2 regions of the Rhodoferax fermentans genome follow, and region 1 is predicted to be linked to the other one. Evidence: predicted binding sites of a transcription regulator. Region 1 holds the regulator's gene; the other holds the start of a gene.

Region 1 (14,764 bases):
CGGTGTAGCCAAACGTGTTCAGGAAGTTCTGATTGGCATGCAGGATGCGACCCTGCAAATCAAATTCGATGATGGCCTGAACCCGGTGGATGGCCGCCACCATGGCAACCAATTCCGTCTGCTGTGTGTCCTTGGCCAAAGTGGCGTTGTCCATGTCTTTCTCCCTTCAGGCTACTGAAGCAGTTACAAGTTCTGAAAGCTTGCGGTGCGCAAATACCAACACAAGCGTATGCCGCCTTGGCTTGAAATTCAAGCCAAGCGGCGCAGAGCTACAACATTTGCAGCACTCTGACTTTTCAATAATTGGCTTCCAAGCGACTCAGACCTCTAGCCATGGCCTGAGATCACAGTCAGATGTCAAAAGCTTTCCCACTCATCACCGCCCGCCTTGGCTGCGCTGCTGTGGCTCAAGGCAGCAGCTTGGGGTGCTGTCTTGGCAGCGACCTTCTTGGCCGGGGTCATCGCCTTGGGTGCACTGACCACCGCGCTGGTGCGTGCTGCGGGTGCCGAAAAACCGTGATCCTGTCCCGCCGCAAGTTTGAACACTGCCACAGTGCCCACCAGGTCTTGCGCCTGGCTCTTGAGGCTGCTGGCCGCTGCGGCCATCTCTTCCACCAGGGCTGCGTTTTGCTGGGTGACCTGGTCCATCTGCTGGATGGCTTCCCCTATCTGGCCCACACCCTGGCTTTGTTCGGTGCTGGCGGCGCTGATCTCACCCATGATGTCGTTGACCCGGCGAATGGAGGCCACGACTTCGGTCATGGTGGTACCGGCCTGGTCGACCAGGGCTGTACCTTGTTCGACCCGCTCGACACTGGTGCTGATCAGGGTCTTGATTTCTTTGGCGGCTTCAGCACTGCGGCCTGCCAAGCTGCGCACTTCACTGGCCACCACCGCAAAGCCCCGGCCTTGTTCGCCAGCTCTTGCGGCTTCCACCGCAGCGTTTAATGCCAGGATGTTGGTCTGGAAGGCGATGCCGTCGATCACACTGATGATGTCGCTGATCTTGCGGCTAGCTTCGTTGATGCCTTTCATGGTGTCCACCACCTGTGCGACGACTTCACCGCCCTTGATGGCCACAGAGCTGGCGTTTTGGGCCAGTTGGTTGGCCTGACGGGCGTTGTCGGCGTTCTGTTTGACGGTGGAGGACAGTTCCTCCATGGAAGCGGCTGTTTCCTCCAGGGCGCTGGCTTGTTCTTCGGTGCGTTGGCTCAGGTCGTTGTTGCCTTGGGCGATTTCGGAGCTGGCGGTAGCAACCGAATCGGAGCCAGTGCGCACCGTAGAGACCACACCAATCAGGGCGGTTTGCATGCGATCCAGTGCCTGCAGGACCAGACCCGTTTCATCTTGGGAGGTGATGTTGATCTTGCCAGTGAGGTCACCGGCAGCCACACGGCCTGCAGCTTCCACCGCCTGGGTCAGCGGTCCGGTGATGGAGCGAATCAGCCAGAGACCGGCAATCGACGCCAGCACCAGGCCCACCAGGGCGGCGCCGATCATCATGTTGCGAGCAAAAATGTCCGCGGCATCACTGCGCTGGCCTTCAGCCACTGCACCGTCGTGATTGAGCTCCACCAGTTTGTTCAAGGTATCCGAGAAACGGCGGTAAACAGGGCTGCTTTCCTGATTCATCAAGGTTCTGGCCTGATCATTCTCGTTCTTGCGCGAGGCCTCAATCATGCGATCGTGTACCTGCAAATAAAGTTTCCAGTCGGTCGCAAAACTGTCGTACAGCTTGCGCTCCTGCTCACTGCTGATCAGCTTGACATAGGCATCGTGGTCTTTGTCAAAGCCTGCTTTTAACTCAGCCATCCGCTTTTCGACGTCAGCCATTTCCTGAGCGTCGGTGCTCAGCACATGTTTGAATTCCTGCGCACGGAAATTGGCAGTGGCGGTGTTCATCCTGTTGACCAACTCCACACTGGGCATCCAGTTGGTGGTGATCTGATGTGTGGAGGCGCTCATCACCGCCATTTGCCACAGGGCCAGTCCCGCAATGCCAAACAGCATGGCGGTCATGAACCCCAAAATCACCTTCAGGCGGGTGGCAATTTTCAGGTGGTTTAAAAAATCCATGGCTTTCCCCTTGTGTTAAACGACATATAACAGCTCAATTCAGCAAACTCGACACCGCCCCCCTGGCTGCGCCTGGCAGGCGCACCGGCGCAAAGGTGATCCGGTCAGACACCGTGTTCTCCACCATCCCAAAGGCCCGCTCGTCAAAACTCAGACTGATCGACACACTCACACCAAGCAGGTAGGCCTCACCGGGCATGTGTACCGGTGCAATGGCCAGATGCTTGAGGGGTTGAAGGCAGCGGATACCGTGCCCCTGCAGGATATCGATGCCCTCATCCTCACGCGCTGCGGGAAAACCAGACACCTGCGGCATGCCAATTCCTGCAAGTCAGCTGGAGAGACCACCGTGTCCACTGTGCTGCTACGCACTGTTGCTGCCTGAGCCATCTCATCATCTGACGCGAGCAGCGCAAAACTACATTATTTATCAAAATTATATATTTTTTAAAAACACCTTGCACACCACCTACGGTAACGAGGTGTTTATGGGTCCTGCTGATTTGAATGTCCCCAGGTTCGTCACAGGCTTGGTACAAACCCTTGGCACGAGGACGGCCGAACTCCTGGCGGCGACGCAGCAAAACCAGTAAGCGTGCAGATTCAGTCGGCGGGCTCCACCACCCAAAGCCGCCCCAGAGCCGACTTCAGGCGCCCAGAAGCAACAGCAGCAAGGCCACCCGTGCTTTGACGGGAGACAGCCCCTGCGCATGGGGAAATTCGCTCTGGGTGGTCGCCAACACACGGCCCTGGGCACAGCGGGTGGAGCGCACCACCTTCACCCCGGCCAACACCGCGCGGCGCAGCGCTGCTTCCAGATCGTGGTGCATCGTGCCGTTGCCAGTACCAGCTACCACCAGGCCACGCAGTGGCGCCACACCTTCACGTGGGCACAGCAAGGCATCCACCACCTCACCCCCACAACCGGCATAGTTCATCACAATCTCGACACGTGGCCAGAGCGCTGCATCTGGTATATCTTTGATAGCTACATGCCATTTATCCATAAGGGCTAGAGGCCAATTTTTTACCATCCTGACCTGCCCTTCCTCCACGTACGCCAGCGGGCCTGCGTCACCGGAGTTGAAAGCATCTATTTTGTAGGTGTGTCCCTTTTGCACGTCCAAGCCGCTGTGCACCGTGCCCGCACACACCACCACCACCCCATGGGCGCCGGGCGTCAGGGCCACGGCCGCCGCATCCATCAGGTTTTGCGGGCCATCCGGCGACTGCGCCGAGGCCGGTCGCATGGCGCAGGTCAGCACCACCGGCTTCTCATTGATCAACGCCGCAGGCAAGACAGCGTGTAAAAAATAAGCGGTTTCTTCCAGCGTGTCGGTGCCGTGGGTGATGAGCACCGCGCTTACATCGGCCTGCGCCAGGTGGTGGGCCACCCGTTGCGCCAAGCTCAGCCAGACGTCGAAGCGCATGTCCTTGCTGTCGACCTGAGCTACCTGCTCACTGACCAAGTCATGGTCGCTTAACACAGCTTTCAGGGCGGGCACTGCCGCCAGCAACTGCGCCACGCCGACCTGGGCGGCGGTGTAGCCAATGTTGTCGGCCGGGTTGCTGGCGGTGCCGGCAATGGTGCCGCCCGTGCCCAGCACCACCATTTTTTTGGGAATTAATTCAGATACCACTTGCACACTTTCAAAAACTGATTAAAAATACAGTTACTGGATAAGAAAACAGTACCACCCACAAGGAGTCACCATGCTCACCCGTCCCAAACTGACCGACCGCCAGCAACAGATCCTGGATCTTATCCAGAGTGCCATAACACGCACAGGTGCCCCACCTACACGCGCCGAGATCGCTGCAGAGCTGGGTTTCAAATCCGCCAACGCGGCCGAAGAACATTTGCAGGCACTGGCCCGCAAAGGTGCGATTGAGCTGGTCAGCGGTACCTCACGTGGCATCCGGCTGCGCAGTGATGACTTGCGTTCCATCAACGAGTCACGCCACGCCCAGCTGGCGTCGCCCCTGGCGGCGCTGGCCCAGTTGGCCTTGCCATTGATTGGCCGGGTGGCTGCGGGCTCACCTATCCTCGCACAAGAACATGTGGACAGAACCTATTACGTCGAAAACAGCCTGTTTCAGCGCAAGCCGGACTATTTGCTCAAGGTGCGTGGCATGTCCATGCGAGACGCCGGCATCATGGACGGCGACTTGCTGGCCGTGCAGACCACCCGCGATGCCAAAAATGGCCAGATCGTGGTCGCCCGTCTCGGTGAAGAGGTCACCGTCAAACGCTTCATGCGCAACAAAAACATCATCGAACTGCACCCAGAGAACCCGGACTACCAGACCATTGTGGTTGAACCCGGTGAGCCGTTCGAGATCGAAGGCCTGGCCGTGGGCCTGATCCGCAACACCATGCTGATGTGAACCCGCTCCTCCACCCTGCACTTCACCCCTGAACCACCTCTGTGAAAGCACGCACCATGAACCACGCATCCACCACATCGTCTGTTTTGCAATCGTTCAAGGTGCTTTGGCAGTGGCTGATGGCCAAGCCAGGGCAACCACTGCCACGGGGGTCCGTGCCAAGCACAACCTCAGAAAGAGCCGCCGCACTCACCCGGACAGATGCCAGCACATCGGACACTCCAACCCACACCACAGAGGCCAACAAGCAACCGGTGCGATCCAGTCGCCCCGTGCGGGTGCTGCAGGTGATGGAGTCAGGCCAAAATCCCAGCCAGTCAGGACGGTTGCGGATTTCCGGGCGCATGGCCGACGTGTGTGCCGAACTTGACCGACTGGCAGCCCGTGAGGCACTGCAACACTAGGCCTGGCTGACACGCTGCCGGCGCAGCTGGCCAGGCGGGTAAAAGTTGGTAATTCAGGATCACTGATTCCATCAGGTTGTCCCCGCCGAGGCACAATCGGTGGCATGAATATTGTGATTCTGGACGATTACCAAGACGTGGTGCGCAAGCTGGCATGTGCAGCCAAGCTGGAGCCACTTCAGGCTAAGGTGTACACCAACACCGTCAAAGGACTGGGGCAATTGACGGTCAGACTCAAAGACGCCGATGTGATTGTGCTCAACCGTGAGCGCACCCACTTGTCTCGTTCCGTGATTGAAAAGTTGCCCAAGCTCAAGCTGGTGGCACAAACGGGGCGGGTCGGCACCCATCTGGATGTCAGTGCCTGTACCGAGCGCGGTATCGCGGTAGCCGAGGGTACCGGCTCACCGGTGGCACCCGCCGAACTCGCTTGGGCATTGATCATGGCGGCCATGCGCCGCCTGCCGCAATACATCGGCAACCTCAAACACGGCGCATGGCAACAATCTGGTTTGAAGTCCAGTGCCATGCCGGTCAATTTCGGCCTGGGCACCACACTCAAAGGGCGCACGCTTGGGATCTGGGGTTATGGCCGCATTGGCCAGTTGGTCGCGGGTTATGGACGGGCTTTTGGCATGCGGGTGCTGATCTGGGGCAGGGCTCCGTCACGAGAGCGCGCCGTGCTCGACGGGTTTGAGGTCACCAGCAGCCGAGAGGAATTGTTTGAGCAAAGTGATGTGTTGTCCCTGCACCTGCGCTTGAACGAAGACACCACGGGTGTGATCAGTGCAGAAGATTTGTCCAGAATGAAACCGACCGCGCTGCTGGTCAACATCTCACGCGCCGAGCTGATCCAGCCCGATGCGTTGCTGGGTGCACTCAACCGGGGCCGCCCTGGCATGGCTGCGGTGGATGTCTACGAGTCTGAGCCGATTCTGCAAGGCCACGCTCTGTTGCGTCTGGAAAATTGTGTGTGTACACCGCATATCGGTTATGTCGAACTCGACAGTTACGAAATGTATTTCGGCGCCGCGTTCGACAACGTGGTGAACTTCATCAAGGGCCGCCCTACCAACATCGTGAATCCCGGCGCACTGCAGGTCAGGCGCTGAACACCTGCACAGCCGTTTCCCCACGACTGTGCCAAGCAGCGACTTTCAGAAAAGATACGCTGCCAACCCATCAAAAAAATAGCTGTTGTGCGGGCGGGCCAAAGTCACGCAGAATACCCTGACGCTGTTGTCGTACCGGAGCCAGACTGAGGCTGAACACATCTGAAGTTCTCGTTTCTTGTTGCCTTGGTTTGAGGCCAATCGATTGGGCGGCACAGCTATTGCTTTCAGCCATGCTTCGTTTCTTCTATTTTCGGAGTACCCAATGAAATTCGAGTTATTGATGCGACGCCTGAGCATCCGCCTGCGTATGTGGGGTGCGATCGGCATGGTGAGTACCGCACTGTGCCTGATTGGTGGCATTGGCATCGCTGCTCAGTTGTACGCCAACAGCATCACCGTCCATCTGGTTACCCGTGACGTCACTTCCATGACCGAGGTGGGACGCCTGCAACAGGCCATGCGTGACTTGCGAATCAACGAAAAAGACATGGTGATCCAGTATGAAAACTCGGTCGAAGCCTCAAAACACAAGGAAGCCTGGACAGCCGCTTATGCACAAATCGAGAAGTCAGCGCAAACACTGTCCCCTTTGCTTCCTGAAGAGGAACAACGCCAACAGTTAACGTTGATCCTCAACGACATGCAGCAGTTCAAGACCGAATTTGCCCCCATGGCGACACAGCTTGAAAACATGGGTTTCCCCTCTGCACAGGTCGCAGCAGCCACCATTGGCAAACTACAGCCCATCATTGACCGAGCCAATGCCAGCCTGACCGCATTGGCCTCGGAGCTGCAAACTGCCACAGAAACCAACCAGCAAGCACTGCAGCTGACCCTGAACAAGGTGATCTGGCTGATCGTTGGCATGACGTTGTTGGTACTGGCCATCATCATTCCTCTGACGCTGGCCAACATGAACTCCATTTGCCACCCGATTGACCAAGCAGAACGCATGGCACGCGCCATTGCCACTGGCGACTTGACACGGCAACAGATCGACACAGGCGGAAACGACGAAACCACGCACCTGCTGCTGTCCTTGTCCGACATGCAGACTGCACTCACCCAGTTGGTCGGGCAAGTGCGCAACACCACAGACAGTATTGCCACCGCCAGCGCTGAGATCGCCAGTGGCAATCAGGATTTGAGCGTCAGAACCGAACTGACCGCCAACCAGCTGCAACAGTCGGCCTCCAGCATGGACCAACTTACGGCCACGGTGCGCCAATCAGCGCAAGCCTCACAACAGGCCAACCAACTGGCGGCCTCCGCTGGTCAGGTGGCCGCACGTGGCGGCCAAGTGGTGGCCCAGGTGGTCAGCACGATGAACGACATCCAGGTCAGTTCCAGGAAGATCAGCGACATCATCAGTGTCATAGATGGCATCGCTTTCCAGACAAACATCCTGGCCTTGAATGCGGCAGTCGAAGCTGCGCGTGCGGGTGAGCAAGGACGCGGCTTTGCGGTGGTTGCCAGCGAGGTCCGCAGCTTGGCCGGACGTTCGGCAGCAGCAGCCAAGGAAATCAAAGGGATCATTGGTGCGAGTGTGGAACGCATTGACGCTGGCACGCGCCTGGTCACCGATGCAGGTCAGACCATGGAAGATATCGTCGCGTCGGTTCAGCGCGTGACCGATATCATGGCCGACATATCGAGGTCGTCTTCAGAGCAGGATCGTGAAATTCAAGGAGTTAATGCGGCTGTTGCCAATCTGGATGAAATGACACAACAAAATGCCGCCTTGGTGGAGCAATCTGCCGCTGCGGCTCAAAGCATGCGCGAACAGGCCCAAGTGCTGTCCACGCTGGTGGCTACTTTCAAATTGAACGACATCAACCAAGACGCACCCCAACTCGTCGGAACACCAAGCTTGCTAACCATGTGAGGCAGCATGCAACCCGGAGGCTCAGAAACTGTGCGCCAGTGAACCAGATCACGCACAGCAGTCAGTCAGCCTTAACGTGACAGATGACTGAGCCCTGACCATAAAGCATTGAGGTCCAGAAAGTTCCACTGTGCCGGGTCTTCGCGGTTGATGATCTTCTCCTGCGTCATTGGGTGCGACAAGTCAACCACGCACGGCACGATACGCATATTGGATTTGGTGGAGAAGAAGGCTTTGATGATGGGCATGGTGAGTGACTTGGGTGACTGCTCGATCACCACCCCAATGCGTCCGGACTTCAAACGCACCAGCGAACCCACCGGATAAATGCCCATGCTTTTGACAAACGCCTGAAACACCTTGGGGTCAAAGTGTCCACTCCATTCGGCCATGCGGCGTAAGGACTCTGCCGGATCCCAGCCAGATTTGTAAGGTCTGTTAGAGGTGATGGCATCGTAAACGTCACACACCGCAGCCATCTTGGCATACAGGCTGATGCCGTCGCCAGTCAACCCTTTAGGATAGCCACTGCCGTCCATTTTTTCGTGGTGATGGAGCACCACATCCAGTGACACTGCATCTACAGCACTGCTGGCGGTGAGTATCTTGTAGCCCTCGGCGGGATGGGAGCGTATGACTTCAAACTCGGCATCGGTCAACTTGCCAGGTTTGTTGAGCACATTGATCGGCATGGCCACCTTGCCCATATCGTGCAACAACCCCGCCATCCCGCACAGCCGCGTCTGAGTGTCATCCAACCCCAACTGCTTTGCCAATGCAACCATCATGGCGCACACTGCCACCGAGTGCATGTAGGTGTAGTCATCCGCCGTTTTGAGACGTGCCAGGCTGATGATGGCCCCAGGGTTGCGTGCAATCGAGGCAGAGATCTCTTCAACCAACTGCTGTGCGCCACCCACATCGACTGCTCTGCCCATCCGTGCCTCTTGAAACATGGATACCACAGCAGCTTTGGAGCGTTGGCAAATAAGCGCTGCACGCTCCAACTCCTGGCTGGCTGGCACCGTGCTGGCGTGTTGCGGCGACGGGGGAGAGATTTCAACACTCGGTTGCGTAGCAACTGGCGCCGATATCTCCTCTTGCCCAGCACCTGCCGTCACACTAATGGGCACATCCAAGCCCTTGCTGCAGTCGATCATCACCTCTTTGACGCTGCTGGCCAAAATCAACTCAATGTCTTTGGGGTCCTTGAGCACAAACTCGGTACGCCAGAACGGATGATCAATCCAGGAACCACAAAACTCCTTGAGGTGCATCCCCAAACGGAGCTGATCAACTTGAATACGTTTAAGCATTTTTTGATGGTGCCAGCACCCGTCCAACATCGGATGAAGCTGTGACAGTGCGACTCAATGCACTTGCCATGTCACAAGAGTTTGCCACAGACACATGAACAAAACCGGGAACCCGTTGCGCATTTGTGAATTAAGCCGCACATGCTAGATGTACTGTACTTGAGCCTCAACCACTCGGTTAAGTAGCACTGACCGATGAGCCAGTCAGTGGGACTAATGCAAATGACGGGGTTTGCGCCCCCCGCCGTGCCCCATGCCACTGGAGCCACCACCCGAACCACGTGGTGGCTTGCCCAACTGCAGGGAGTTGACCAAGTCGTCAAATCGCTGGCTGAACAAACTGTCGATGGCCGCAACCACACCGCCGAGTTCAGCGCCATCAAAGTGGCGTTCCATCAGATTGACCACATCCTGCACCAACAAATCACGTTGAACCTGCATGATGGATGCGGGATCTGGTCCAACAAACAGCATCACAAAATCATCGCGTGACTCGGCATCGGAGGCATCTTCTTCGTCTTCCTCGTCGAACTCGGTGTCGTAAAAGGTAACCTCAATGGCAGCACCGGATTGCGCCACGTCATTGAGGTTCATACACATCTCATCAAGCGCTTGGCGGAAGTCGTCATCACCCTCGACAGTCCAGCACATTTGTAACAAATGTTCCTGGGCATCAAACCGGATACCAGGCTCATCTTCGTAAAAACTGCCAGACGCAGCAACCAAAGATTTGGCACCCGCATACTTCCACAAGGGCTTGAGTGCATCCTGCAGATTGTCGAACGTCACATCGGTGCGCAAAGCCACCTGACCATGGACATGAATTTCAAAAGGGGCGTTGTAACGTGCCATAGCGCTGGAGTTTAAGTGGTGCCGAGACCGGAACCGCGTCCAGCCAGTAAGCATTTGATTTAATTGAATAAATTTGTAGCGTTAAAAATAAGTACCGTCAAAAGTACCGTCAATTCTCAATCTGTCTCAAATAAGCTACATCTTGACACCACGTGAATGGCTATGATTTTAACGCCTCGCACGCAAAAGGGAATGCGAGACGTTGCCAACGAAAGGACCGCCGGTAGCCCATAGCGGTCATGTCCGACAATTTACACCCAATCAAATTGGTACCGTTTCTGGCAGTCAAACAATCCGCATTTTTTTAAAAATGCCATGGGTAGGAACTGACAAAACTGACGAAAGCATTTGATATGACGCTTTCACAGGATTAGAAAGCCACATCAATCAGTTCTGAATTGACGTCAGCGTGTCGCCTTCAAAGTACAGATAGCCACCGTCGTACACCCATTGCTCATGTGTTCCATAGGCATTCGTTGTCCGGTTGACCTTGTTTGGCCTGCCCCATGAGCTATCAAGTGCATCTTGTTTACTCATGCCAATAGTGACACCTTCTTTTCTCTTCCTTGCCTTTTCGGCGCGCTCTTCTTTTTTCGCCTCAAGTGCAGCTACTTTCTGAGCCTTTGCCTCAATAGCTTCAGCATCTGCTATTTTTTTCAGTCTCTCCTTTTTCTGCGCTGGTGTTTCATTGGCCATTTCGTCGCGGAGCTTGTCGCACTGTTCTGGCTCTGCATTCCCAGCGCATTCCGGGTGTCTGGCGGTCTTTGACTGAACCGGAGATGCGGACACCTGCGTTATCGGCTGCGGTGGGGTGTCTCCTGGCTTAAACACCATCATGGCAACCGTGATAGCAAAAAGGCCACCGAAGAATATTGTGAACCTGCTTGTCGGCTTGGGCGGTATCGCGCCGCACTTTGGGCGGGCTTTTGCTTCGCTGCTGATCTCTGATCCGCATTCCTTGCACTTGATAAGCGCCATGATTCCCCCTATTTGGCTGTCCAAACCAACGGCTTACGGCCTTTGCGGCTCTGTTCACCAAAATAATACATTGGCTGGGTAGCTCAAATACTCCCCCCTTGTATATTGAAAGTTCGCTCGCGGTGCGTACTTATTGCGACGGAAAAACGGCTAAATCGTTCAGTTATTGTTGCGCAACAACCCGGCTTTACGGGTGTCTGTCATTGGGAAAACTGGCCTTTTTCTGTTGCGAAACAGTTAGGAAACTTTTGATACTGCTGCGAACTAAATTTGATTCTTCAGGCTGGCCATTTCCTGAACAAGCTGCTCAGGCGGGATGTGACACTTGGGCCAACTCTGCATCAGCGTCCAATCTACCTCGGTCGCGGTGTTGCCCTCAATCCGGCTTGCGAGTAGCTCAAGGTCTGATGGCTGCTCTACCCAGTAGAACGGTGCCACCTTGGCTGGTGCCCATTCGTTGCGCCAGTTGACTGATTCCCGCATGGCACTCAGGGCAGCGTGCAGATTAGCCTCTCGCACTGGGTCAGCCTTGGGCGGGCGAGCCTCCAGAGCTTGCAGGCGGGTTGCGAGTGATCCCATGTTCATCTGTCTTTCATCAGCGAGCGCCGTAACGCGGGCGTCAGTCCCAAGGATGGCAGCGAGTCCAGTAGTCTGGCGGCCTCGTCTGTTTCGGTTTCTGCGGTCAGTGCGTCACTGAATCGCTGTTCTGGCGTCCTCAAATCGCCGGGCGCGGGCGGTATCAAGGCCACCTGCGCGAGAACCAGCTTCATCAGTGCGTCAATCTGTCGGTCTTCTTCCGCTCGATTGGTGGGGCCTTTGGCCTCCAGGACTTGCAGGCGCTGTTCTAACTTCACGGCTGGCCACCATAGAACCGCTCCAGTCCGGTTACGTGCTCACGGATGGCGCGAACCCCACCAGGAACAGCAGCGACGGCGGCGCAGTCGTCATCTGTCGCTATGCCAGCGTCAAGCCGATCCAAAAGCACACGGCCCCCGCCTACCTTGTCAACAGCTTCAATCAGGTCATAGAAGTGGCTCAGGCCGCTGATCACCCGGCGCGATTTGTCGCGGGTCTCCAGTGATGCAAGGCGGGCGCTAAGTTTCTGCATTCTGTTGCTCCAATGCCGTGATGCGTGCAGCGAGTTCGTCAATCTCGGTGATCTTGGCAAGCGAACCAATCGCGGTGATCAGTTGCGCCGCTTGTGTGGGTGCGAGTTGGCCTGCAGCGACTGCAGACAGCACAGCATCGGCTTTGGCGGTCAGCGTACCGGACTCGGGAAAGTGCAGCGCCACCGCCTGTTCAATGGCTTTGACGGGTGGCAATACACGCTCCAGGATTAGGCGCGCGGCTTGTACATCGCCGGACTTTGCCGACGCGACCAGATTGGCGAGAATGCCTGGCAAATCTCTGGCAAGTGATGCGCGAAGCTTTGACACTTCGCTGGTGCCAGGCTTTCGCCCCTTGGGATTGCCGGACTCTCCAGCCTTCCAGCGTCCGGATTTTTTGGGCTTTTCTGTCATTGCTTTTTGCCTGCTATTGCAAGGTCAAACCTTTAAAGCTCCAGTGAGTACGGCGCAGATGTTCGGTTCGGCGTTTTCAAACCCTTTGCGAAGAAACTCCTTACTTGCCCCAGTCGCTTCCACGCTTTTAACCTGAGAATTCAACAATGTTGCCGTGTCAATGGGCATCAATACGCTGGCCCCGGATTGCCCGGGGATCAGCATCACATTAAACCAAGCTGGCAAAGTGTTGACAATTCCGATGCTTCGCATGATGGCCCCCTTAGATTGCTATTCCGTTGTGCAACCTGATCCCGGCCTGTGTCACCTCTGCCAGCATCAAACGGCCACCAATTGCCGCGCCAGGTAACGCCTCGCGGTGCTTTTGTACTTGAATCTTCACCAAGTCCGCCATGCTCTCCGGCGTGCTGACATCTTCAGATGGATAGCCCCAGGCCAGATCCCAGCACCCGACATAACCGGGGTCTTCAATTTCGAATTCTTCAAAGGCATCAGACATGCTTTCGCGGATGAAATGCCTGCAACAGACTCGCCCACCGGAATTCCCAACTAACAAGAACTCTTGACGCCCCATTTGTTCGCGTTGCGTTGCTGTCATATTCGCTGTCAGATTCTCACAAATGAACTTGTTCGCAGTTTCCAACATGGCGGGCATGGCATCACAAAGGGTGTCAAGGTCGGATATGTCTAGGTGCTGGATAGCCAACGAAAACACCGTAGAAAGATAGACGTTGTGTCCACGTTGCGCCATAACGACGCCAGCATGTGGAATAACAAGCAGCTTGCTACCGTCAAAGACTTGTCCAGTTAGAACAATTTGTGTTGCCGTGTCGGTCGCAATGAGTGCTCGCTCGGGAGATAGCCAAACATTAATGATGCTCATGATTTGTCACTCGCTGAGAAGGACACGCCACCGACAATGAATGGCGCGCTGGTCACAAATCCGGCGTTCATCATAAGGAACGCTCCTACAACTGTGTTTGATAAAAGCGTTGAACCGACATAAGAGACGGCGGCTGTAATGGCGGCTGGCATCACACACCTCCTTTACATTTTTGGGATTGGCTACCACTTGGTGACATTGATGGTTTCATGTTGATTTCACTTTCTAAAATTGCATCCAAACAGGTAAAGCGTGGATTCGCCCACCCGTGACTGAGTTACCTTGAATGACCAGCGTCCTGAGCGTTTGGGTTTGCCAGAAATGACGCTTTTCCCATTGGTGGCTACACCTTGAGGGAATCGGCAATTGCGGCGCGAATACTGGGCTCTGCGTTCTCAAAGCCCTTGGTCAGAAAAGACTTCTCAGCAGATGCGCGCCTGAATTCCTGCTTATGGTCAGGGTCGTGAACCACTGACGCATATTCAGCCTTGTAACCAGCCGTACCGACCACGCGCGTGGCGCTGACTTCGACTTTCTTATATTGCGAATTCAGCAGCGTGGACGTATCTATGGGCGTCATCACGCTGGCCTCAGACTGCCCCAAGATCAGCCCCTGAGTGATGCCATGGACTGCCTTGGCTTGCACCGTCGCAATGAAGTCAGGCAAGCGATTGATGATTCTTGTTTTTCCCATGATGAACTCCTATGCCTTGGTGTAGCGATTGGCGACACAGACGTCTGCCAAATACCCAGCGGGCACAGTTGCACTGCCTTGGTCGTAGTGGGCAACGACGATGTTTCCAGACACAGCAGCAGCCAAGCGCCCGCCACTGGATATGGTCAGTTCCTGCCCGGTGGCATACGTCCCAGCGGCCATAGCCCATAACACCTCATCTCCGGGCTTCAGCAGGTATGCCACCCCGTTTTGGCCGGATGTATAGGGTGTCATCAGCGGTTCAATGATCGAAAAAGCGAAGCTGAAAAGGCTACAAAAGTCCTGATCACCCAGCAGGGCCAGACGGCCACCAGAAGCGGCGGTTGCTTGGGTCAAGGTGGAAGCACCGACAAACACAGCGGTACCGGGCAGGTATGCGCCTGCAACAGCTCGGTCGGTGATGGTGCGCGGATTGCCGCGAGCACTGCGAAAAATTCTGTTTGCCATGGTGATGCCTTACAGGTCGTTGATTGAATAGTTTTCAAATTCGTCAGCAGGCTGGCCAGCGTTGCCAGTCACGGCGGCGGGTTGGTCGCCATTGGGGTTATTGAAGTCATACCCGGTAAATTCATCAGTCACGGCATTGGCTTGCATGCCACGGGCCTGAATCAGACGGTCGATATAGCTCTGCG
Region 2 (14,764 bases), 920 kb from region 1:
CTGCAATGGGTGACCCACCTGCTCGGTGTCGCCAACGAAGGCGCTTTGGCCAACCAGGCCGCCTCTCTGACATTGGCCGAGCGCGCTGCCGCCCCGCTGTTCTTGCCGTACCTGGCCGGTGAACGCACGCCGCACAACGACGCCAATGTGCGCGGCAGTTTCCATGGCCTGAACTTTGAGACCGACGCCACCCGCCTGGGTTATTCGGTGATCGAAGGGGTGACCTTTGGCCTGAACGACGGCCTGGCCGCACTCAAGGCCGCTGGCAGCACGGTGAAACGTTTGTCCCTGGTGGGCGGCGGATCACGCAGCGCCATGTGGGCACAACAACTGGCCTCGGCGCTGGACATCGAGATCGTCACCCACGCCAGCTCCACCGTCGGTGGTGCGCTGGGTGCCGCGCGCCTGGGCTGGCTGGCCACCGGTGCCGACCCACACGCGGTGTGTCTGCCCCCTGCCGTCGAAGCCACCTACACCCCTGACGCCGCTGAGCAAGAGGTGCTGATGCCGCGTTATGCGCAGTTCAGGGCTTTGTACAAACGTTGATCGGCACATCGCCACAAAATTGGCACCAAGCCCAGGTAAATTATGGGCTTGGTGCTATTTTTTTGGAGGCACCCGACAGCCGCTGCTCAGTCACACAGCGTCCATTTGTCTTGCGAGTGGGATGACTGAAGCACCTTGTTGATGAAATACACACCACGCGCGCCGTCTTCCACCCGTGGGTAGTCCGCCGTGGTGGCCTGGCTGCCGTCCAGTCTGGCCCGGATATCCTCGGCCACACCCAGGTAGATATTGGCAAAGGCCTCGATGAACCCTTCCGGGTGCCCGGTCGGCAGCCTGGTGGCCTGGGTAGCAGCAGCGCACAGCCCGACCGAGCCACGTGTCAGCAGACGCGCCGACTCACCCAAAGGCAGGTGCCACAGCTGGCTGGGTTGTTCCTGACGCCAATCCAGAGTGCCGGTGCTGCCAAACACCCGCAGGCGCAAGTCGTTTTCACAGCCCACACAAATTTGGGAAGCCACCAGCACAGCACGCACGCCACCACGCAGGCGCAACAGCAGGTTGACGTCATCGTCCAGCGTGCGCCCGACGCCCAGGGTGCCCAGGTCGGCGCAAATGGCCTCCACCTCCAGCCCGGTCACGCTGGCCAGCAGGTTCTCAGCATGTGAACCAATGTCTCCCAATGCGCCCGCCAGGCCACTTTGGGCCGGGTCGGTGCGCCACAGCGCCTGTTTGTTGCCGGAGGCTTCCACGGCGGTGGCCAGCCAGCCCTGGTGGTACTCCACGATGACCTTGCGCACCGCCCCAATCACACCGCTGCGCACCATCTCGCGCATTTGGCGCACCATCGGGTAACCGGTGTAGTTGTAGGTAACCCCAAACACGGTGTTCTGGCGCGCCACCGCATTCACCAAGGCCTGTGCTTGCTCAGGGGTGTGCACCAACGGTTTGTCACACACCACATTGAACCCGGCGTCTACAAAAGCCTGGGCCACCGGGTAATGCAGGTGATTGGGTGTGACGATGGAGACAAAGTCGATGCGCTCCTCGGGTGGGCGTTTGAGTTCATCAGCCAGCAAGTCTTGCCAGCAGCCGTGGTTGCGATCCTCGGCCAGGAACAGATCGCGGCCCGAGGCACGGGCCTTGTCCGGGTTGCTCGACAAGGCAGCAGCGACCAGTTCAATCTGGCCGTCCAGCGCAGCGGCTTTGCGGTGCACCGCGCCAATAAAAGCATCACGCCCGCCGCCCACCATGGCGTAGCGTAGTTTTCTTGAAGCTGCGCTCATGATCTGTCTTTGGCAAAAACCGCGTCAAACGCCCCGGCTGCGGGTTTGAAGTCCAGCCTTTTGCAGAACGCAGCACTCTCGGTAGCGCCGTGCACCCGGTCCATACGACTGTCTTCCCACTCCACACTCAAGGGGCCGGTGTAGCCAATGTCATTGAGCGCCACGATGATCGATTCAAAGTCCACCATCCCACGTCCGACACTGCGGAAATCCCAGTGGCGCCGGGCGTCCCCAAACGAGGTGTGCCCGCCAAAAACGCCAACCGAACCGTCCCCCCTGCCCCACCAGACATCCTTCATGTGCACGTTGTGGATGCGGTCCGGGAAGGTGCGCAGGAAGCGGACATAGTCCACCCCCTGGTACGCCAGGTGGCTGGGGTCGAAGTTGAAGCCAAAGCGCCGGTGGCCTTGCACCGCCGCCAAGGCGCGCTCGCTGGATGCGATGTCAAAGGCAATTTCGGTAGGGTGCACCTCCAGGGCGAAGTTCACCCCTTCTTTGTCAAACACCTCCAGGATCGGGCCAAAACGCTGGCCAAAGTCGGCAAAACCTTTGTCCCAAAAGGCCTGGGACGTGGGCGGAAAAGCGTACAGGCTGTGCCAGATGGACGAGCCGGTGAAGCAGGTGACGGTTTTGACACCAAAACGGGCCGCAGCACGTGCGGTATCTTGCAACTCGGCAGCGGCACGCTGGCGCACACCTTCGGGCTCACCATCGCCCCAGACATGGGCTGGCAAGATGGCCTGGTGGCGCTCGTCGATCAGGTCACACACCGCCTGCCCCACCAGATGGTTGCCAATGGCCAGACACTGCAGGCCGTGGCTGGCCAACAGGGCACGTTTGTCTTTCACGTAACCGGGCGACGCCAGTGCCTGCTGGACGTTGAAATGGTCGCCCCAGCAGGCCAGCTCCAGCCCGTCGTAGCCCATGCTTTTGGCCAGCGGCGCCAGCTCTTGCAGGGGCAAATCGGCCCACTGGCCGGTAAACAGTGTGACAGGGCGAGCCATGACCAAACCTCCTTATGCTATACAGGATATAGCTGCCAGCCCTCTATTTATAAGGGCTAGCAGCCGTTTTTACTTACAACTCAGAACGGCGAATCCGGGAAGTAGAACTGCGCCGCGTTGTCCTTGGTGATCAGCACCGAGGGGATGATGTAGGTGGCGGGCAGCTTCTCACCCTTCAACCGGGCTTCGGCGGTGAGTTTGATCGCGTCGTAGATGAACTTGGGCGAATACGACACATTGGCCTGGATGCGCGGGTCTTTGCCGTCCATCAGGGTTTTGATCATGCCCTTGGCACCGGCGCCACCAAACACGATTTTGATGTCGGTGCGTTTGGCCTGGTCGATGGCCTTGAGCACACCCACCGCCATGTCGTCATCCGCCGCCCAAACCGCGTCGATCTGTTTGAAGCGGGTCAGGTAGTCCTGCATCACCTTGAACGCGTCGTCGCGGTTCCAGTTGGCGTATTTGGCATCCAGCAGTTTCATGTCAGGGTGGGCCTTGAGCACACTGTTGAACGCGTCCATGCGTTCGTTGTCCAGCGTGGTGGCAATGCCGCGCATCGCCACCAGGTTGCCCTTGCCACCCATGGTTTTGGCCAGGTATTCGGCCGGGATCTTGCCAAACGCGGTGTTGTCACCCGAGATGTAGGCGTCTTGTGCGCTGGTGTCGGTCAGGCCACGGTCGACCACGGTGACGTACACGCCTTTGCCCTTGACCTGGGCCACCGGTTTGGTCAGCGAGGCCGATTCAAACGGGAAGATCACCAGGGCATTGATTTTGTTGACGGTCTGCAGATCCTGCAACTGGTTGGCCTGCTCCGGTGCACCGGAGGCGGTCTTGACGATGACCTGCAGGTCGGGGTGGGCTTTTTCCAGGTCCTTCTTGGCCTGGTTGGCCCAGAACACGATGCCGCCGGTGAAGCCGTGGGTGGCAGCCGGAATGGCCACACCCAACACCACTTTCTCTGCCGCAAAACTCGGCGCACTGGCCAGGGCCGCCAGGGCCACGGCGGTCAAGGCTAATCTACGGGTGATGGTTTTCATGTTGACGATCTCCTGAGGTTGAAAAAAGTAGCGTCCTGCTACCGGGGTTGGAAAAATGGCAAACGGGTCAGCGCCGGCCTCGCTGCGTGAAAGCCACGCCGACGATCACAAAGCCCTGCACCGCCGCGTTGAGGTAGACGCTGATGATGCTGGTCAGATTCAGGATGTTGCTGATCACCGAAAGCAGCACCGCGCCCACCACGGTGCCGGTGATGCTGCCCGCGCCGCCCTTGAACGAGGTGCCGCCGACGATCACCGCCGCAATGGCTTCGAGCTCCCACAACAAGCCGGTGGTGGGGGTGGCCGAGCCCAGGCGCGGCACATACAGCAAGGTGGCAATACCCACACACACGCCCAGCAACACATAGGTCAGGATCTTCACCAGGTCCACATCCACAGCGGCATAACGTGCCACCTGTTCGTTGGAGCCAATCGCCTGCACATAACGGCCAAACGCGGTGCGGTTCAGGATCACCCCGCCGAGCAGCGCCACCACCAGAAACACCAGCACCGGGATCGGAATGCCCAACAGGCTGGCGTAATAGACCGGGCTGTAAACGTCGCTCAAGTCGTTGTCCAGGGTGATCGCACCACCGTTGGAAAAATAGGTCAGGTAAGCGCGGTAAATGCCCAGGGTGCCGAGTGTCACGATGAAGGGCTCGATGTGGCCCTTGGTGATCAGCAGCCCATGCGCCAGGCCAAAGGCCGCGCCCAACAGAATCGCCAGAGCCATGCCAATCACCACCACCATCACCGGCGACAAGCCCATGGGCGCCAGCGCGTTCATCGTCAGGATGATGCTGCCCGCAATCAACGCCGCCATCGAGCCGACCGAGAGATCGATGCCGCCCGAAACGATGACAAAACACATGCCCACCGCAATGATGCCGATGAAGGCGGTGCGGGTCAGCACATTCATGGCGTTGTCTACCGTGGCGAAATTGCTGTTGAGCCAGGTGCCGGCCACACACAGCAGCACCAGGCCAATCACCGGGCCCAGGCCCTGTAAACGGCCCAGCCAGGGGGCGGCGGCCTGCGCTGTGGGCAGCGTTTTAGTGGGTTCCTGTGGCATGGGTGATCAACTCCTGTTCGGTTAATTGGTTTTCTTCAAGCACGGCTTGCAGACGGCCATTGCGCATCACGACCACGCGGTGGCACAGGCCGATCAGCTCCAGCAACTCACTGGAAATGACAATGACGGCCAGACCCTCGCGGGCCAGACGCTGGATCAGCGTGTAGATGTCGCTTTTGGCGCCCACGTCCACACCCCGGGTGGGTTCGTCGAGCACCACCACCTTCGGGTTCGGGTGCAGCACCTTGGCCAGCGCCAGCTTCTGCTGGTTGCCGCCTGACAGCGCAGAAGCCAAGCTGGTCAGGCTGCCGGTGCGGATGCCGTAGTCGTCCACAGCGGTTGTGAGCGCGGCTTTTTCAGCCGTGATGTCCAGCAGCGGGTGGGCGTAACGCTGCAAGGTCATCAACGTCAGGTTCTCACGCAGGCCCAGGTTCACATGCAGGCCTTTGCCCTTGCGGTCTTCACTGAGGTAGGTCAGGCCCTGCTGGGCGGCTGCGCGTGGGCTGCGCAGATCCACCACCCGGCCCTGCAGCTCAATCTGCCCGGCGCTGCGCGGGCGCAGGCCCAGCAGCCCCTCAAACAACTCGGTGCGCCCGGCACCCACCAGCCCGGCAAAACCCAGGATTTCACCCGGATGCACCTCAAAACTCACATCCTCGGCCCAACCCGGCACCGTCAAGCCGGTGACTTTGAGCACCGGCTTGGCCGAGGGCAAATGTGGCGCCTTCGGCGGGTACAGGTTGGCCAGTTCGCGCCCGACCATCAGGCTGGCCATCTGCTGGCGCGTTAATTTGGCTGTGTCTTCGCGGGTCACAAACTGGCCGTCGCGCATCACCACCACCTCGTCGGTCACCTGTTGCACCTCGTCAAGCTTGTGTGAGATATAGACCAGGGTGACACCATCGGCCTTGAGCTGCGCCATCAGCGCAAACAGGCGTTTGGTTTCGCCCGGGGTCAGGGTGGCGGTGGGCTCATCCATGATCAGCAGGCGGGCCCGGCGCAACAGGGCGCGTGCAATCTCCACCAGCTGCTTTTCCGCCACGATCAAGTGACGCACCCGGGTATTGACATCGGCTTGTAAACCGACCTGGGCGATGGCCTGGGCGGCCTCGGCCTGCATGCTGGCCTCATCCAGCAGCCAGCCGCGTTTTTTCTCGTGGCCCAGAAACATGTTCTGGGCAATCGTCAGGTCGTCGGCCAGGCTGAACTCCTGGTGGATCAGCACAATGCCCTGTTCCTCGGCCTGGCGCGAGCTGGCAAACACCATCGGCTGGCCGTTGATGCGCAGGCTGCCGCTGCTGATCGACTCAAAGCCAGACAGGATTTTCATCAGCGTCGACTTGCCAGCGCCGTTCTCACCAATCAGGCCTACGGTGCGCCCGGCCTGCAGTTTGAAACTCACCCCATGCAGCACCTGCACCGGGCCAAATTGTTTGACCACCTGGTCAAACTCGACATCCACACTCATGCGCTTTTCCCCCTGCTTTTGAGCGTCTCCTGCATGGCCAGCACCCCCGCCCCCACCAGACCGGCCTGCTCGGCCAGCGGGGTGTACTGGATCTCCAGATGCCGGGTCGACAAGGCCAGTGAACGCTGGTAAACACTTTGACGCACCGAGGCCAGCAACAGCGGGCCGATGCGGGTGATGCCACCCCCAATGAACACATGTGAGGGGTTGAAAAAATTCACGACGGACGCCAGCATCTGCCCGATCAGGTTGCCGGTGTGCTGGATGATGTGGTTGGCAGCTGCGTCACCGTTGCGGCTGGCCTGGCCAACATCTTCGGGGGTGATGTGCCCTTTTTCGGCAAGACAGACCGCCAACAGCTCACTTTGGCCCGACTGTGCAGCCTCGGTCGCCAAGCGGCTGATGGCCGGGCCAGCGGCCATGGTTTCCACACAGCCCAGGTTGCCGCAGTGGCAACGCGGCCCGGCGGTATCCACACAAATGTGGCCCACATCACCGGCCGAGCCATTGGCCCCCCGGTACACCTCGCCATGGCAGACGATGCCGCAGCCAATGCCGGTGCCCACTTTGATGACCAGAAAATTCTGCAGGCTGCGCTGCAAGCGCCACAACTCACCCAGCGCCATCAGGTTGACGTCGTTGTCCACAAACACCGGGGCGCTGTATTCCTCGCGCAGGTAGTCGCGGATCGAAAAGCCGTCCCAGTTGGGCATCAGCGGTGGATTGACCAGCTGGCCACTCTCAAAGTCGATTGGCCCCGGCACCCCCACACCAATACCGATGACCTGCTTGGCGGTGGCGCCGCACTGGGCCAGCATCTGGCGCATCAGCACCCGCACCCGTGACATCACATCACCTGGGCCGCGCCGCACATCCAGGGGTTCAGCAATCTGGGCCAACACCGTCAAATCGGGTTTCATCACCGCCAGATCCAGGCTGGTGGCGCCCAGGTCGACACACAACAACACACCCAGCCCGCCGCTGAGTTGAAGCGTCTCGGCGCGGCGTCCGCCGTTGGAGTTGAGCAGCCCCACCTCGTCCAGCAGTCCCTGATCGAGCAGGGAGGCCACCAGGCTGTTGGTCTTGCTTTTTGAATAGGCCAGCTGATGCGACAGTTCATACCGAGACACACCCGCCGACCAGAAAATGGTTTGCAGGATGCTGATCTCGTCAACAGACAGTGTGTCCCAGTGTGCCAAAGTTTGTCTCCTATCGGCTCTGGCCCCATTCTTGTGAGGCTCTGATCGATCATAGGATCACCACTTAGGCTAAACAAGGCCTAAGTTAGACCTAAATTTGGCCAAAGATCAAAAACACCCAAACCCGTGGCTGGGGCGAAAGCCTCCCGGCCAAGTCAGCCAAACACCCCATGCAAAAACCAGGCGGGTGCCGCACTGCTGAGCCGCTCGCGGTAGATCCACAACAGGGGTGAGTTGGGACTGCGCGCCACAAAGTAGTCGCGCAAAACAACGGGGCCAGAGGGCGGGGGTGCCTCGCCAGCAGCTTGAGGGTGTGGCCCGGGGTCAGGGCGCTCAGCAGATGGCCCGGTTGGCCGCAACACCGCCCACCAGGCGGCCTCCAACCGCTGCGGCCCCGCCAGCAGGGTCAGCGGCCCCTGGTAATGCGGCTGCTGCTGGACCACCCGCAGTGGCAAGGGCTCAGCCAGCAACCAGGTGGGGTACAGGGCCGTGGCCCACCCCGTTGGCACAGGGGCTCTCTTATCGGCCATGCTTGAGCTATTTTGGCCTCCAGCCCTTGTACCACAAGGGCTGATCGCTATCTTTTCAGAAGTTTTCCTGGGTGCCCGATGCTGGCCCATGATGGCCGCCGATGCATCACCAGCCGCTGGGCGCCAGCGCTGCATCTGTTCGGGCCGGTGGTCGGCTTGCGGCACCAGGCGCAGCACCTGGTGGGCACCGAGTCGCGCACTCAGACGCTCGAGCAGCTGCGCCAGACTGTCGCCCTGGGCTTGGTCTTCAAGCAGCAGGCTGGCGCTTTGCCCCTGCAACGCCTGGGTTTCGAGCGAGCGCAGGCGCAGCGACAACACCGGCGCGGGCAGCGTGAGCTGACCCAGGCGCTCGGCCAGCAGGCGCAGCAGGTGGCTGGTGTCGGCACTGGCCTCGGCGCTGCGCAACACCAATGTCCCCTGTGTCGCCGTGTTGCGGCGCACATCCATCAACCAGCCCAGCTCCACCGCCAGCACACCGCGCTGGCGCAGTTGCAGCCAGACCTGCAGTTGTGCCAACAGGCGGCGCGCGCCAAACAACAAGGCCAGCGCACTGTCCACCGGCTGGGGCAACTCCAGCGCCGCCTCAAACACCTCGGGCAGGCTCAGCCAGGGGTAGACATCCGGACGCAAGCCGTAGGCCTGGTCGAGCGCATCCACCAGCGCCGCACCAAAACGCCGTGCCACACCGGCACGCGGCAAGGCCCGCAACTGGCCCCAGCGGCGGCAACCCAGGCGCGCCAGCGTGGCCAGATGCGGTTGGGCCGCTGCCAGGCTGCTCAGCGGCAACTGGTCGGGCATCAGCGGCGGCTGTGGCGGCTGCTGCGCCCGTGCAAGCGCTACCAAAGATGTATCACCCTGCCCATAGTAGACAAGGGCTACCGGCTTGTTTGACTCACAAATATGACGCAACAGCGCGGCCTGGCCACCCCACAGCCGGGTGCTGGTTGACACCTCCAGCAGCACCGCGCCGCCCAGCACCACCACCTTGGGGGTGAACTGCAGCGCCCACCAGCCCAGGGCGGTGAGTGGGTCGGCCAAGTCAGCCCCCTCAGCCACGGGTGACCCCGCCGTGTCTGGTGACACGGCCGCCACAGGCCGGGCTGCGGACTCAGGCGGCAGCCACAAGGCGATCCAGTGCATAGGCAGGCTCCAGCCAGGGTGTGGGGGTATCCCCGGTGAGGAGCTGCGGGGCAGACACAGCCGACCGGGGTGGTTCAACCCAGCCGGCTGCAGACGCCAGCGGCACAGCGCTGAGCGCCAACACCGCACTCAGCGCCACCGGCCGGGCTGGCAGCTGCAGCACCTCGGCCAGCGGTGGGCCACGCCGTTTGAGGATCTGCACTGCCAAGTCATCGTCCGGGCTTGACGCGGTTGGCGGCCCAGCTGCCGCCCCAAGCAACAGCCGCAACACCGCAGGAGAAGACTCGCCCTGCGCGCTGGCCGGGCGAAACACGCACAACAAACAACGGTGGGCCTGCGCCGCCAGATGCAGGCGCCGCAGATGCTCGGAGCGCACCTGCGCCAACCAGACCAGCAAGGCCGCCACCTCGCTGCAACGCAGCGCCTGCTCGGCCGCCCACAGGCGCTGCGCCACGGTGCCCGCCTGAACCTGGACCAGGCGGCGCAGATCCAGCCCCTGCGCCGCCAGTGCCGGGCCAAACGGCAGATGTGGCGCCCCCACCAGCACCACGCTGCGCTTCAGCGTGGACAAGGCGGGCAGCAGCAGACGCCACTCGGCAGCATCCCCGGGCGCTTGCAGCACCTCACTCAGCGCCCCCAGCGGCCAGCCACCACCGGGCAGCTGGGCGTCCAGCAGCGCATGGCCGCTGGGCAACACACCGCCGTCGGCACTGGCAGCCTCGGCCAGGGCGTCAGCGCGCCACACGGCGTCGCCAAAGCGCTCAAGCAGGGTGGAAACAGAAGACAGGGCCATGGGATATTAGACACCAAATACTGTATGCATGAACAGTATTTTAAGGTGCGTCAACCCTGCTCGCAACCTAGCCACAAACGCCTGGGTTGCTGGCCAAGCAGCTCAGCCAGAGGCGAAACGGCCACACAGCCACTACCAAAAAAAGAGCTACTGCCCCTTTGCGAATAAGGGATAGCAGCTCTTTTTCATACAAACCGGGTCCAGGGCGCCACCCTGGCCGTCACACCATCCCGCTGGGTGGAAGCAAGCGCCGATTTAGCCCAACCAACCCAGAAACCACATCACACCAACGGCCACCACCAGCATCAGCACCAGGTAGGGCCAGCTCGACGGTTTGTCGGCGTAGGGGTCGCTCAGACTGCGCTGGGCGTTGGCGGGCAACTGCGCGATGTGTGTGAGCGAGGTGCCAAACGGGATGTTGATGCGAGCGCGCGCGTTGATGGCCCAGCCATTGGCGTCCAGGATCGGGCCCAGGTTGCGGGCGCGCAACTTGAACCAGGCCAGCAGCACCGCCGGGCCCGAGATCAGCGACATCACCCCCAACACCACCAGCGGCCACTGCCACCAGGCCAGCGAAAACAGCCCGCTGACCACCGACACCACCATGGTGCCGACCGCACCCAGCGCCAGCCCGATCGCGGCAAAAATACCGGCAAATTTGCCCACGTCAAACGGCGGTGGGGGTGGCGCCTTGGCGGCATCCCCTGCGGCGGCCTTGGTGCTGGCGTTCAGGGCCGCACCCACCAGTTTGTCATCCGCCGCTTTGGCTTTGCTGGCAGCGAGTTTTTGCATCTGGCTGCCCACGGCGCGCGCCACCTGTTTGTAAGGCGCCCAGAACGCCTGGCGCAGGCTGATCGGGTGGTCAATGATTTTGGTGATGGTGGCGTCCCAGTCGCGGCCCTGGCGGTCGTAAAACACACCATTGCGCCCGACCATGAGTTGGTCCGAATCCCCCGCAGTGAAGGCAGCGGCGATGCTGAGTTTGTCTGCCCCGCGCACACAGTCGCAATACACCAGGCACAGCCGGGACAAGCCCGCCAGCGCGGCATGTTTGGCCGCGTCGTTGACCGCCACACACAGCTCACATGAACGCCCGTCGAGGTAGAGCGTGCCGATCTGGAAGGTGGCTTTGCCCTGGCGCGTGTAGAAGTCGCGAAACGCGACAAAGTTGTTGGCCAGCGGCTGCAGGTCGCGCACATAACGGGCCAGTTGTTCCAGGTCACGCACACCGTCGCCCTCGGCCGAGGGGTCGGGTTTGGCCGCCAACCAGGTGGTGTAACTGGCCAATTTGCTCTGGATGTTTTGCCAGTCAGCGGGGCTGAGCTGGTCTTGCGCACCGAGCAGCGGCGTCACCACGCTGTCGCGCAGGGTTTGGATGCGTGCTGCCCAGGCCGGGTTGATGCCACGGGTCAAGGGCAACACAGCGTCTGAGGTGACATGGGCCAAAGGCAGGTCGCTGATGCCCTGGCTGCCGGTCTGCAGGCTGGCGGGCGCCAGCGCCTTGAGGGCGTCTTCGGACGCATTCAGCACCCCACCGGCACGCGCATCAAAAGCGGCGAGCTGGCAGCGCGTGAAAAAGTCCTGCACCTTGCCGTCGAGCTCGGTCACCAGCGCATGAGCGGCGGCGGTGGCGTCACCCAGCGGCAGCGCGTCATGCCCGGCGGCTTCCCACGCCGCCAGCGCACGTGCGGCGTGGCTGAGCTGGGCGGCGCTGGCTTCCGCCACGGTCAAGACATCGGCCTCACCCTTGCCGAGTTGATGCGCCAGCATCAGCGCAGCGGCCTTGATCGACTTGCCGGATTCGTCATCATCACGAATCTGGGCAATAGGTACACCCTCGCACTTTTGCACCAACAACTCGGGGTTGAGCAGGCGGCCATGGGCCCAGCGGATGGCGGCCAGCAGCTCGGGCGCCCGCACATGGCCGTCGTTGTCGCTGTCGATGAACTGCAGGCTGCGGGCGTCAAACTCGATGCCCTTGACCGGGCACGACAAGGCGACCCAGAGTTTCTGGTCCAGCTCGGTCAGGGCCAGCAGGTCGGCCGCTGTGTCGAGTTGCACCTGGTCAAAACCACCTGCCCGGAAAAAACGCCATGGATGAGAGTCAGTGGCCACAATGGCTCCTTGTGTGATGGGATGCCCTAGATATTAGTGCGTGTCTCGCACCCAGAAAACCAACGCGCGCTACAAATCCAAAGCCCAAGCCAAAAACAGCACAAACCCGGTCGACCCCAGCAAAGCGTGGATGGCCAGCACCCAGGCACTCCCCTGGCGTGACCAGCGCCGTGCCAGCACCGAGGTGGCAAAGCCCGTGATGACCGCCGTGGCCAACACCAGTGCGGTCGATTTGCCCAGCGCACCGGCGGCGGCGACACTGCCGTCGGGTGCACCGCGCAACAACATCACCACCATCTCCAGCCCCACCACACCCAGGATCAGGTGAAAGCCGATGTGGATCGGGTTGCTGCCCTGGCGGCGCAGAAACTGCCAGCCCATCCACAAGCCCAAGCCCATCGAGGCACTCAGCAGCAGCAACAGCGGCAGCATCTGCGTCATGTCATGGCCCTGCCTCAAGACCCGGGGTCAGGCACCGATGCTCGCCCAGCGGCGGCGCAGTTGCACCCAGGCCCCCAGGCCAATCGACAACAGCGCCAGCGAGGTGGCCGCCAGCCCGACGGTGGAGTGCATCACCAGCGGCGCAATCACCCCGGCCACCAGACCGTTGGCGCTGGAGCCGACAAAGGCCTGCAGGCTCGAGGCCATGCCCCGCCGATCCGGGTGCAGGTCCAGCACCAACAGGGTCACCACCGGCACCATCATGGCCCAGCCAAAGGCAAATATCGAGATCGGGAACATCGCCCACACAGCCTGCGCGGTGAACAGCATGTTGGCCCCCAGATTGATGATTGCCATGCAGAGCATGATCAGGAACCCGTACTTGATCTGACGCTTGGGGCTGATCCGCCCGGCCATGCGACCACTGACCCAGGCGCCACTCATGATGCCGCTGATGGTGAGCACAAAAAACCAGAAGAACTGCGTGGGCGGCAGGGCCAGATGTTCACCCAGAAACACCGGCGCCGACAACACATACAAAAACATGCCATTGAACGGGACACCACTGGCCAACGCCAGCAACAAGAATCGCGGATCACGCCCGAGCTGCCAGTACCCCTGCATCAGGTTGCTGATCTTGAGCGGCTGGCGATGGCTCAGGTGCAGCGTCTCGGGCAACAAGCGGTAGTTGGCCAGCCACAGAAACACACCGACCCCGGTCAGAAACCAGAACACGCTGTGCCAGCCCAGGTGCGCGAACAACACCCCGCCAATCATCGGCGCCACCGCCGGTGCCACACCAAAATAAATGGTGATCTGGCTCATCACCTTTTGCGCCTGCGCGGGCGGGAACATGTCACGCACCACCGCGCGTGACACCACAATGCCCGCGCCGGTGGTCAGCCCCTGCACCGCGCGGAAAAACACCAACTGGCCGATGCTTTGAGACAGCGCACAGCCCATCGAGGCCAAGGTGAAAGCCGCCAGCCCCCACAACACCACCGGCCGGCGCCCGACGCTGTCAGACAGCGCCCCATGGAACAGGCTCATGAAGGCAAAACCGAACAGGTAGGCCGACAGCGTCTGCTGCATCTGCACCGGCGTGGCGTTGAGAGAGGCGGCTATGCCCGAAAACGCGGGAATGTAGGTGTCAATCGAAAACGGCCCGAGCATGCCCAGCATGGCCAGCAACACCGCCAGCGCCCAGCGTGGCGCCTGCCAGATGTGGTGTGCGTCAGGATTCATCAGAGACCACTTCCGGCAAGACAGCGCATAAACAGAGAGAACACAACATCAGAAACAACAAGAGTTGGGGCCCGGCGGCGGGGCCGGTGCCTGGGTGACAGAAAGAACGCGAAGGGGCGCCCCCTGGGCGAGGTAGAACAAGCAGCTTGCTCGGTTCGAGGCCACCAACGGTGCAAGCCGCCCGGTCTGCACCATGGGTGGTCTGGGCGCCCATGCTGCCATCAAGCCACGGGGAGCACGGACTGTAGCACCACCACCAACAACACCGCCACACCCGCTGAAATAGCACTCAAAATGGCTTCTAGCCCTTATGAATAAAGGGCCTGCAGCTATTGATTTTAAAATGGCGCATGGGCTGCGCCACCTGCGCCAACTCAAGCCAGGGTGGCTTGGCGCACCGCGTGTTCCCATTGCGCCATCAACTCAGCCGCACGCTGGGGCGACATGGTGGGCAAAAAGGTGCGCTCGGGCTGCCAGAGCGATTCCAGCTCTTCCAGCGTCTGGTACACCCCGGTGCCCAGGCCCGCCAGATAGGCAGCCCCCAGCGCGGTGGTCTCGACCACCTTGGGCCGGACCACCGGCACACCGAGCAGGTCCGCCTGAAACTGCATCAGCAGGTCGTTGACGCAGGCGCCACCGTCCACCCGCAACTCGGTGATCGGGGCGCTTTGCCCCGCAGCCGCATCCCGGCCCATGGCGCCCAGCAGCGCGGCGCTTTGGAAGGCAATGCTCTCGAGCGCGGCGCGGGCAATATGCCCCAAGCCGGTGCCACGTGTCAGACCCACAATGGCACCGCGCGCCTCAGGCTCCCAGTACGGTGCGCCCAGGCCTGTGAAGGCCGGCACAAACACCACCCCACCCGAGTCCGGCACACTTTGCGCCAGCGCCTGTACCGCCGTGCTGGAGTCGATGGCACGCAGGCCG

Evidence for each region. Region 1 encodes LexA, which represses DNA repair genes until DNA is damaged. Its sites were predicted from a motif close to ACTGTATNNNNATACAGT; they were not measured.
Region 2: a site for LexA is predicted at 10,059-10,076, ahead of imuA (translesion DNA synthesis-associated protein ImuA). Genes of this name have one in related genera too.

What each region holds. Positions count from the first base shown of each region.
Region 1 is NZ_MTJN01000002.1:399,213-413,976, forward strand. It holds gene RF819_RS01935 (methyl-accepting chemotaxis protein) at 1-154, opposite strand, end outside; gene RF819_RS01940 (methyl-accepting chemotaxis protein) at 358-2,076, opposite strand; gene RF819_RS01945 (hypothetical protein) at 2,111-2,392, opposite strand; gene RF819_RS01950 (asparaginase) at 2,724-3,689, opposite strand; gene lexA (transcriptional repressor LexA) at 3,790-4,464, shown strand; gene RF819_RS01965 (D-2-hydroxyacid dehydrogenase family protein) at 4,973-5,980, shown strand; gene RF819_RS01970 (methyl-accepting chemotaxis protein) at 6,246-7,868, shown strand; gene RF819_RS01975 (cyclic di-GMP phosphodiesterase) at 7,940-9,184, opposite strand; gene RF819_RS01980 (DUF6806 family protein) at 9,398-10,036, opposite strand; gene RF819_RS01985 (hypothetical protein) at 10,424-11,014, opposite strand; gene RF819_RS01990 (hypothetical protein) at 11,279-11,593, opposite strand; gene RF819_RS01995 (hypothetical protein) at 11,596-11,868, opposite strand; gene RF819_RS02000 (hypothetical protein) at 11,865-12,122, opposite strand; gene RF819_RS02005 (DUF5681 domain-containing protein) at 12,109-12,534, opposite strand; gene RF819_RS02010 (hypothetical protein) at 12,559-12,786, opposite strand; gene RF819_RS02015 (hypothetical protein) at 12,797-13,417, opposite strand; gene RF819_RS02020 (hypothetical protein) at 13,761-14,111, opposite strand; gene RF819_RS02025 (hypothetical protein) at 14,121-14,579, opposite strand; gene RF819_RS02030 (hypothetical protein) at 14,589-14,764, opposite strand, start outside.
Region 2 is NZ_MTJN01000002.1:1,323,227-1,337,990, forward strand. It holds gene xylB (xylulokinase) at 1-546, shown strand, start outside; gene RF819_RS06485 (Gfo/Idh/MocA family protein) at 633-1,790, opposite strand; gene RF819_RS06490 (sugar phosphate isomerase/epimerase family protein) at 1,787-2,794, opposite strand; gene RF819_RS06495 (substrate-binding domain-containing protein) at 2,875-3,837, opposite strand; gene RF819_RS06500 (ABC transporter permease) at 3,905-4,909, opposite strand; gene RF819_RS06505 (sugar ABC transporter ATP-binding protein) at 4,890-6,377, opposite strand; gene RF819_RS06510 (ROK family protein) at 6,374-7,576, opposite strand; gene RF819_RS06515 (Y-family DNA polymerase) at 7,732-9,246, opposite strand; gene imuA (translesion DNA synthesis-associated protein ImuA) at 9,215-10,039, opposite strand; gene RF819_RS06525 (hypothetical protein) at 10,295-12,154, opposite strand; gene RF819_RS06530 (hypothetical protein) at 12,224-12,595, opposite strand; gene RF819_RS06535 (multidrug effflux MFS transporter) at 12,623-13,840, opposite strand; gene glpK (glycerol kinase GlpK) at 14,215-14,764, opposite strand, start outside.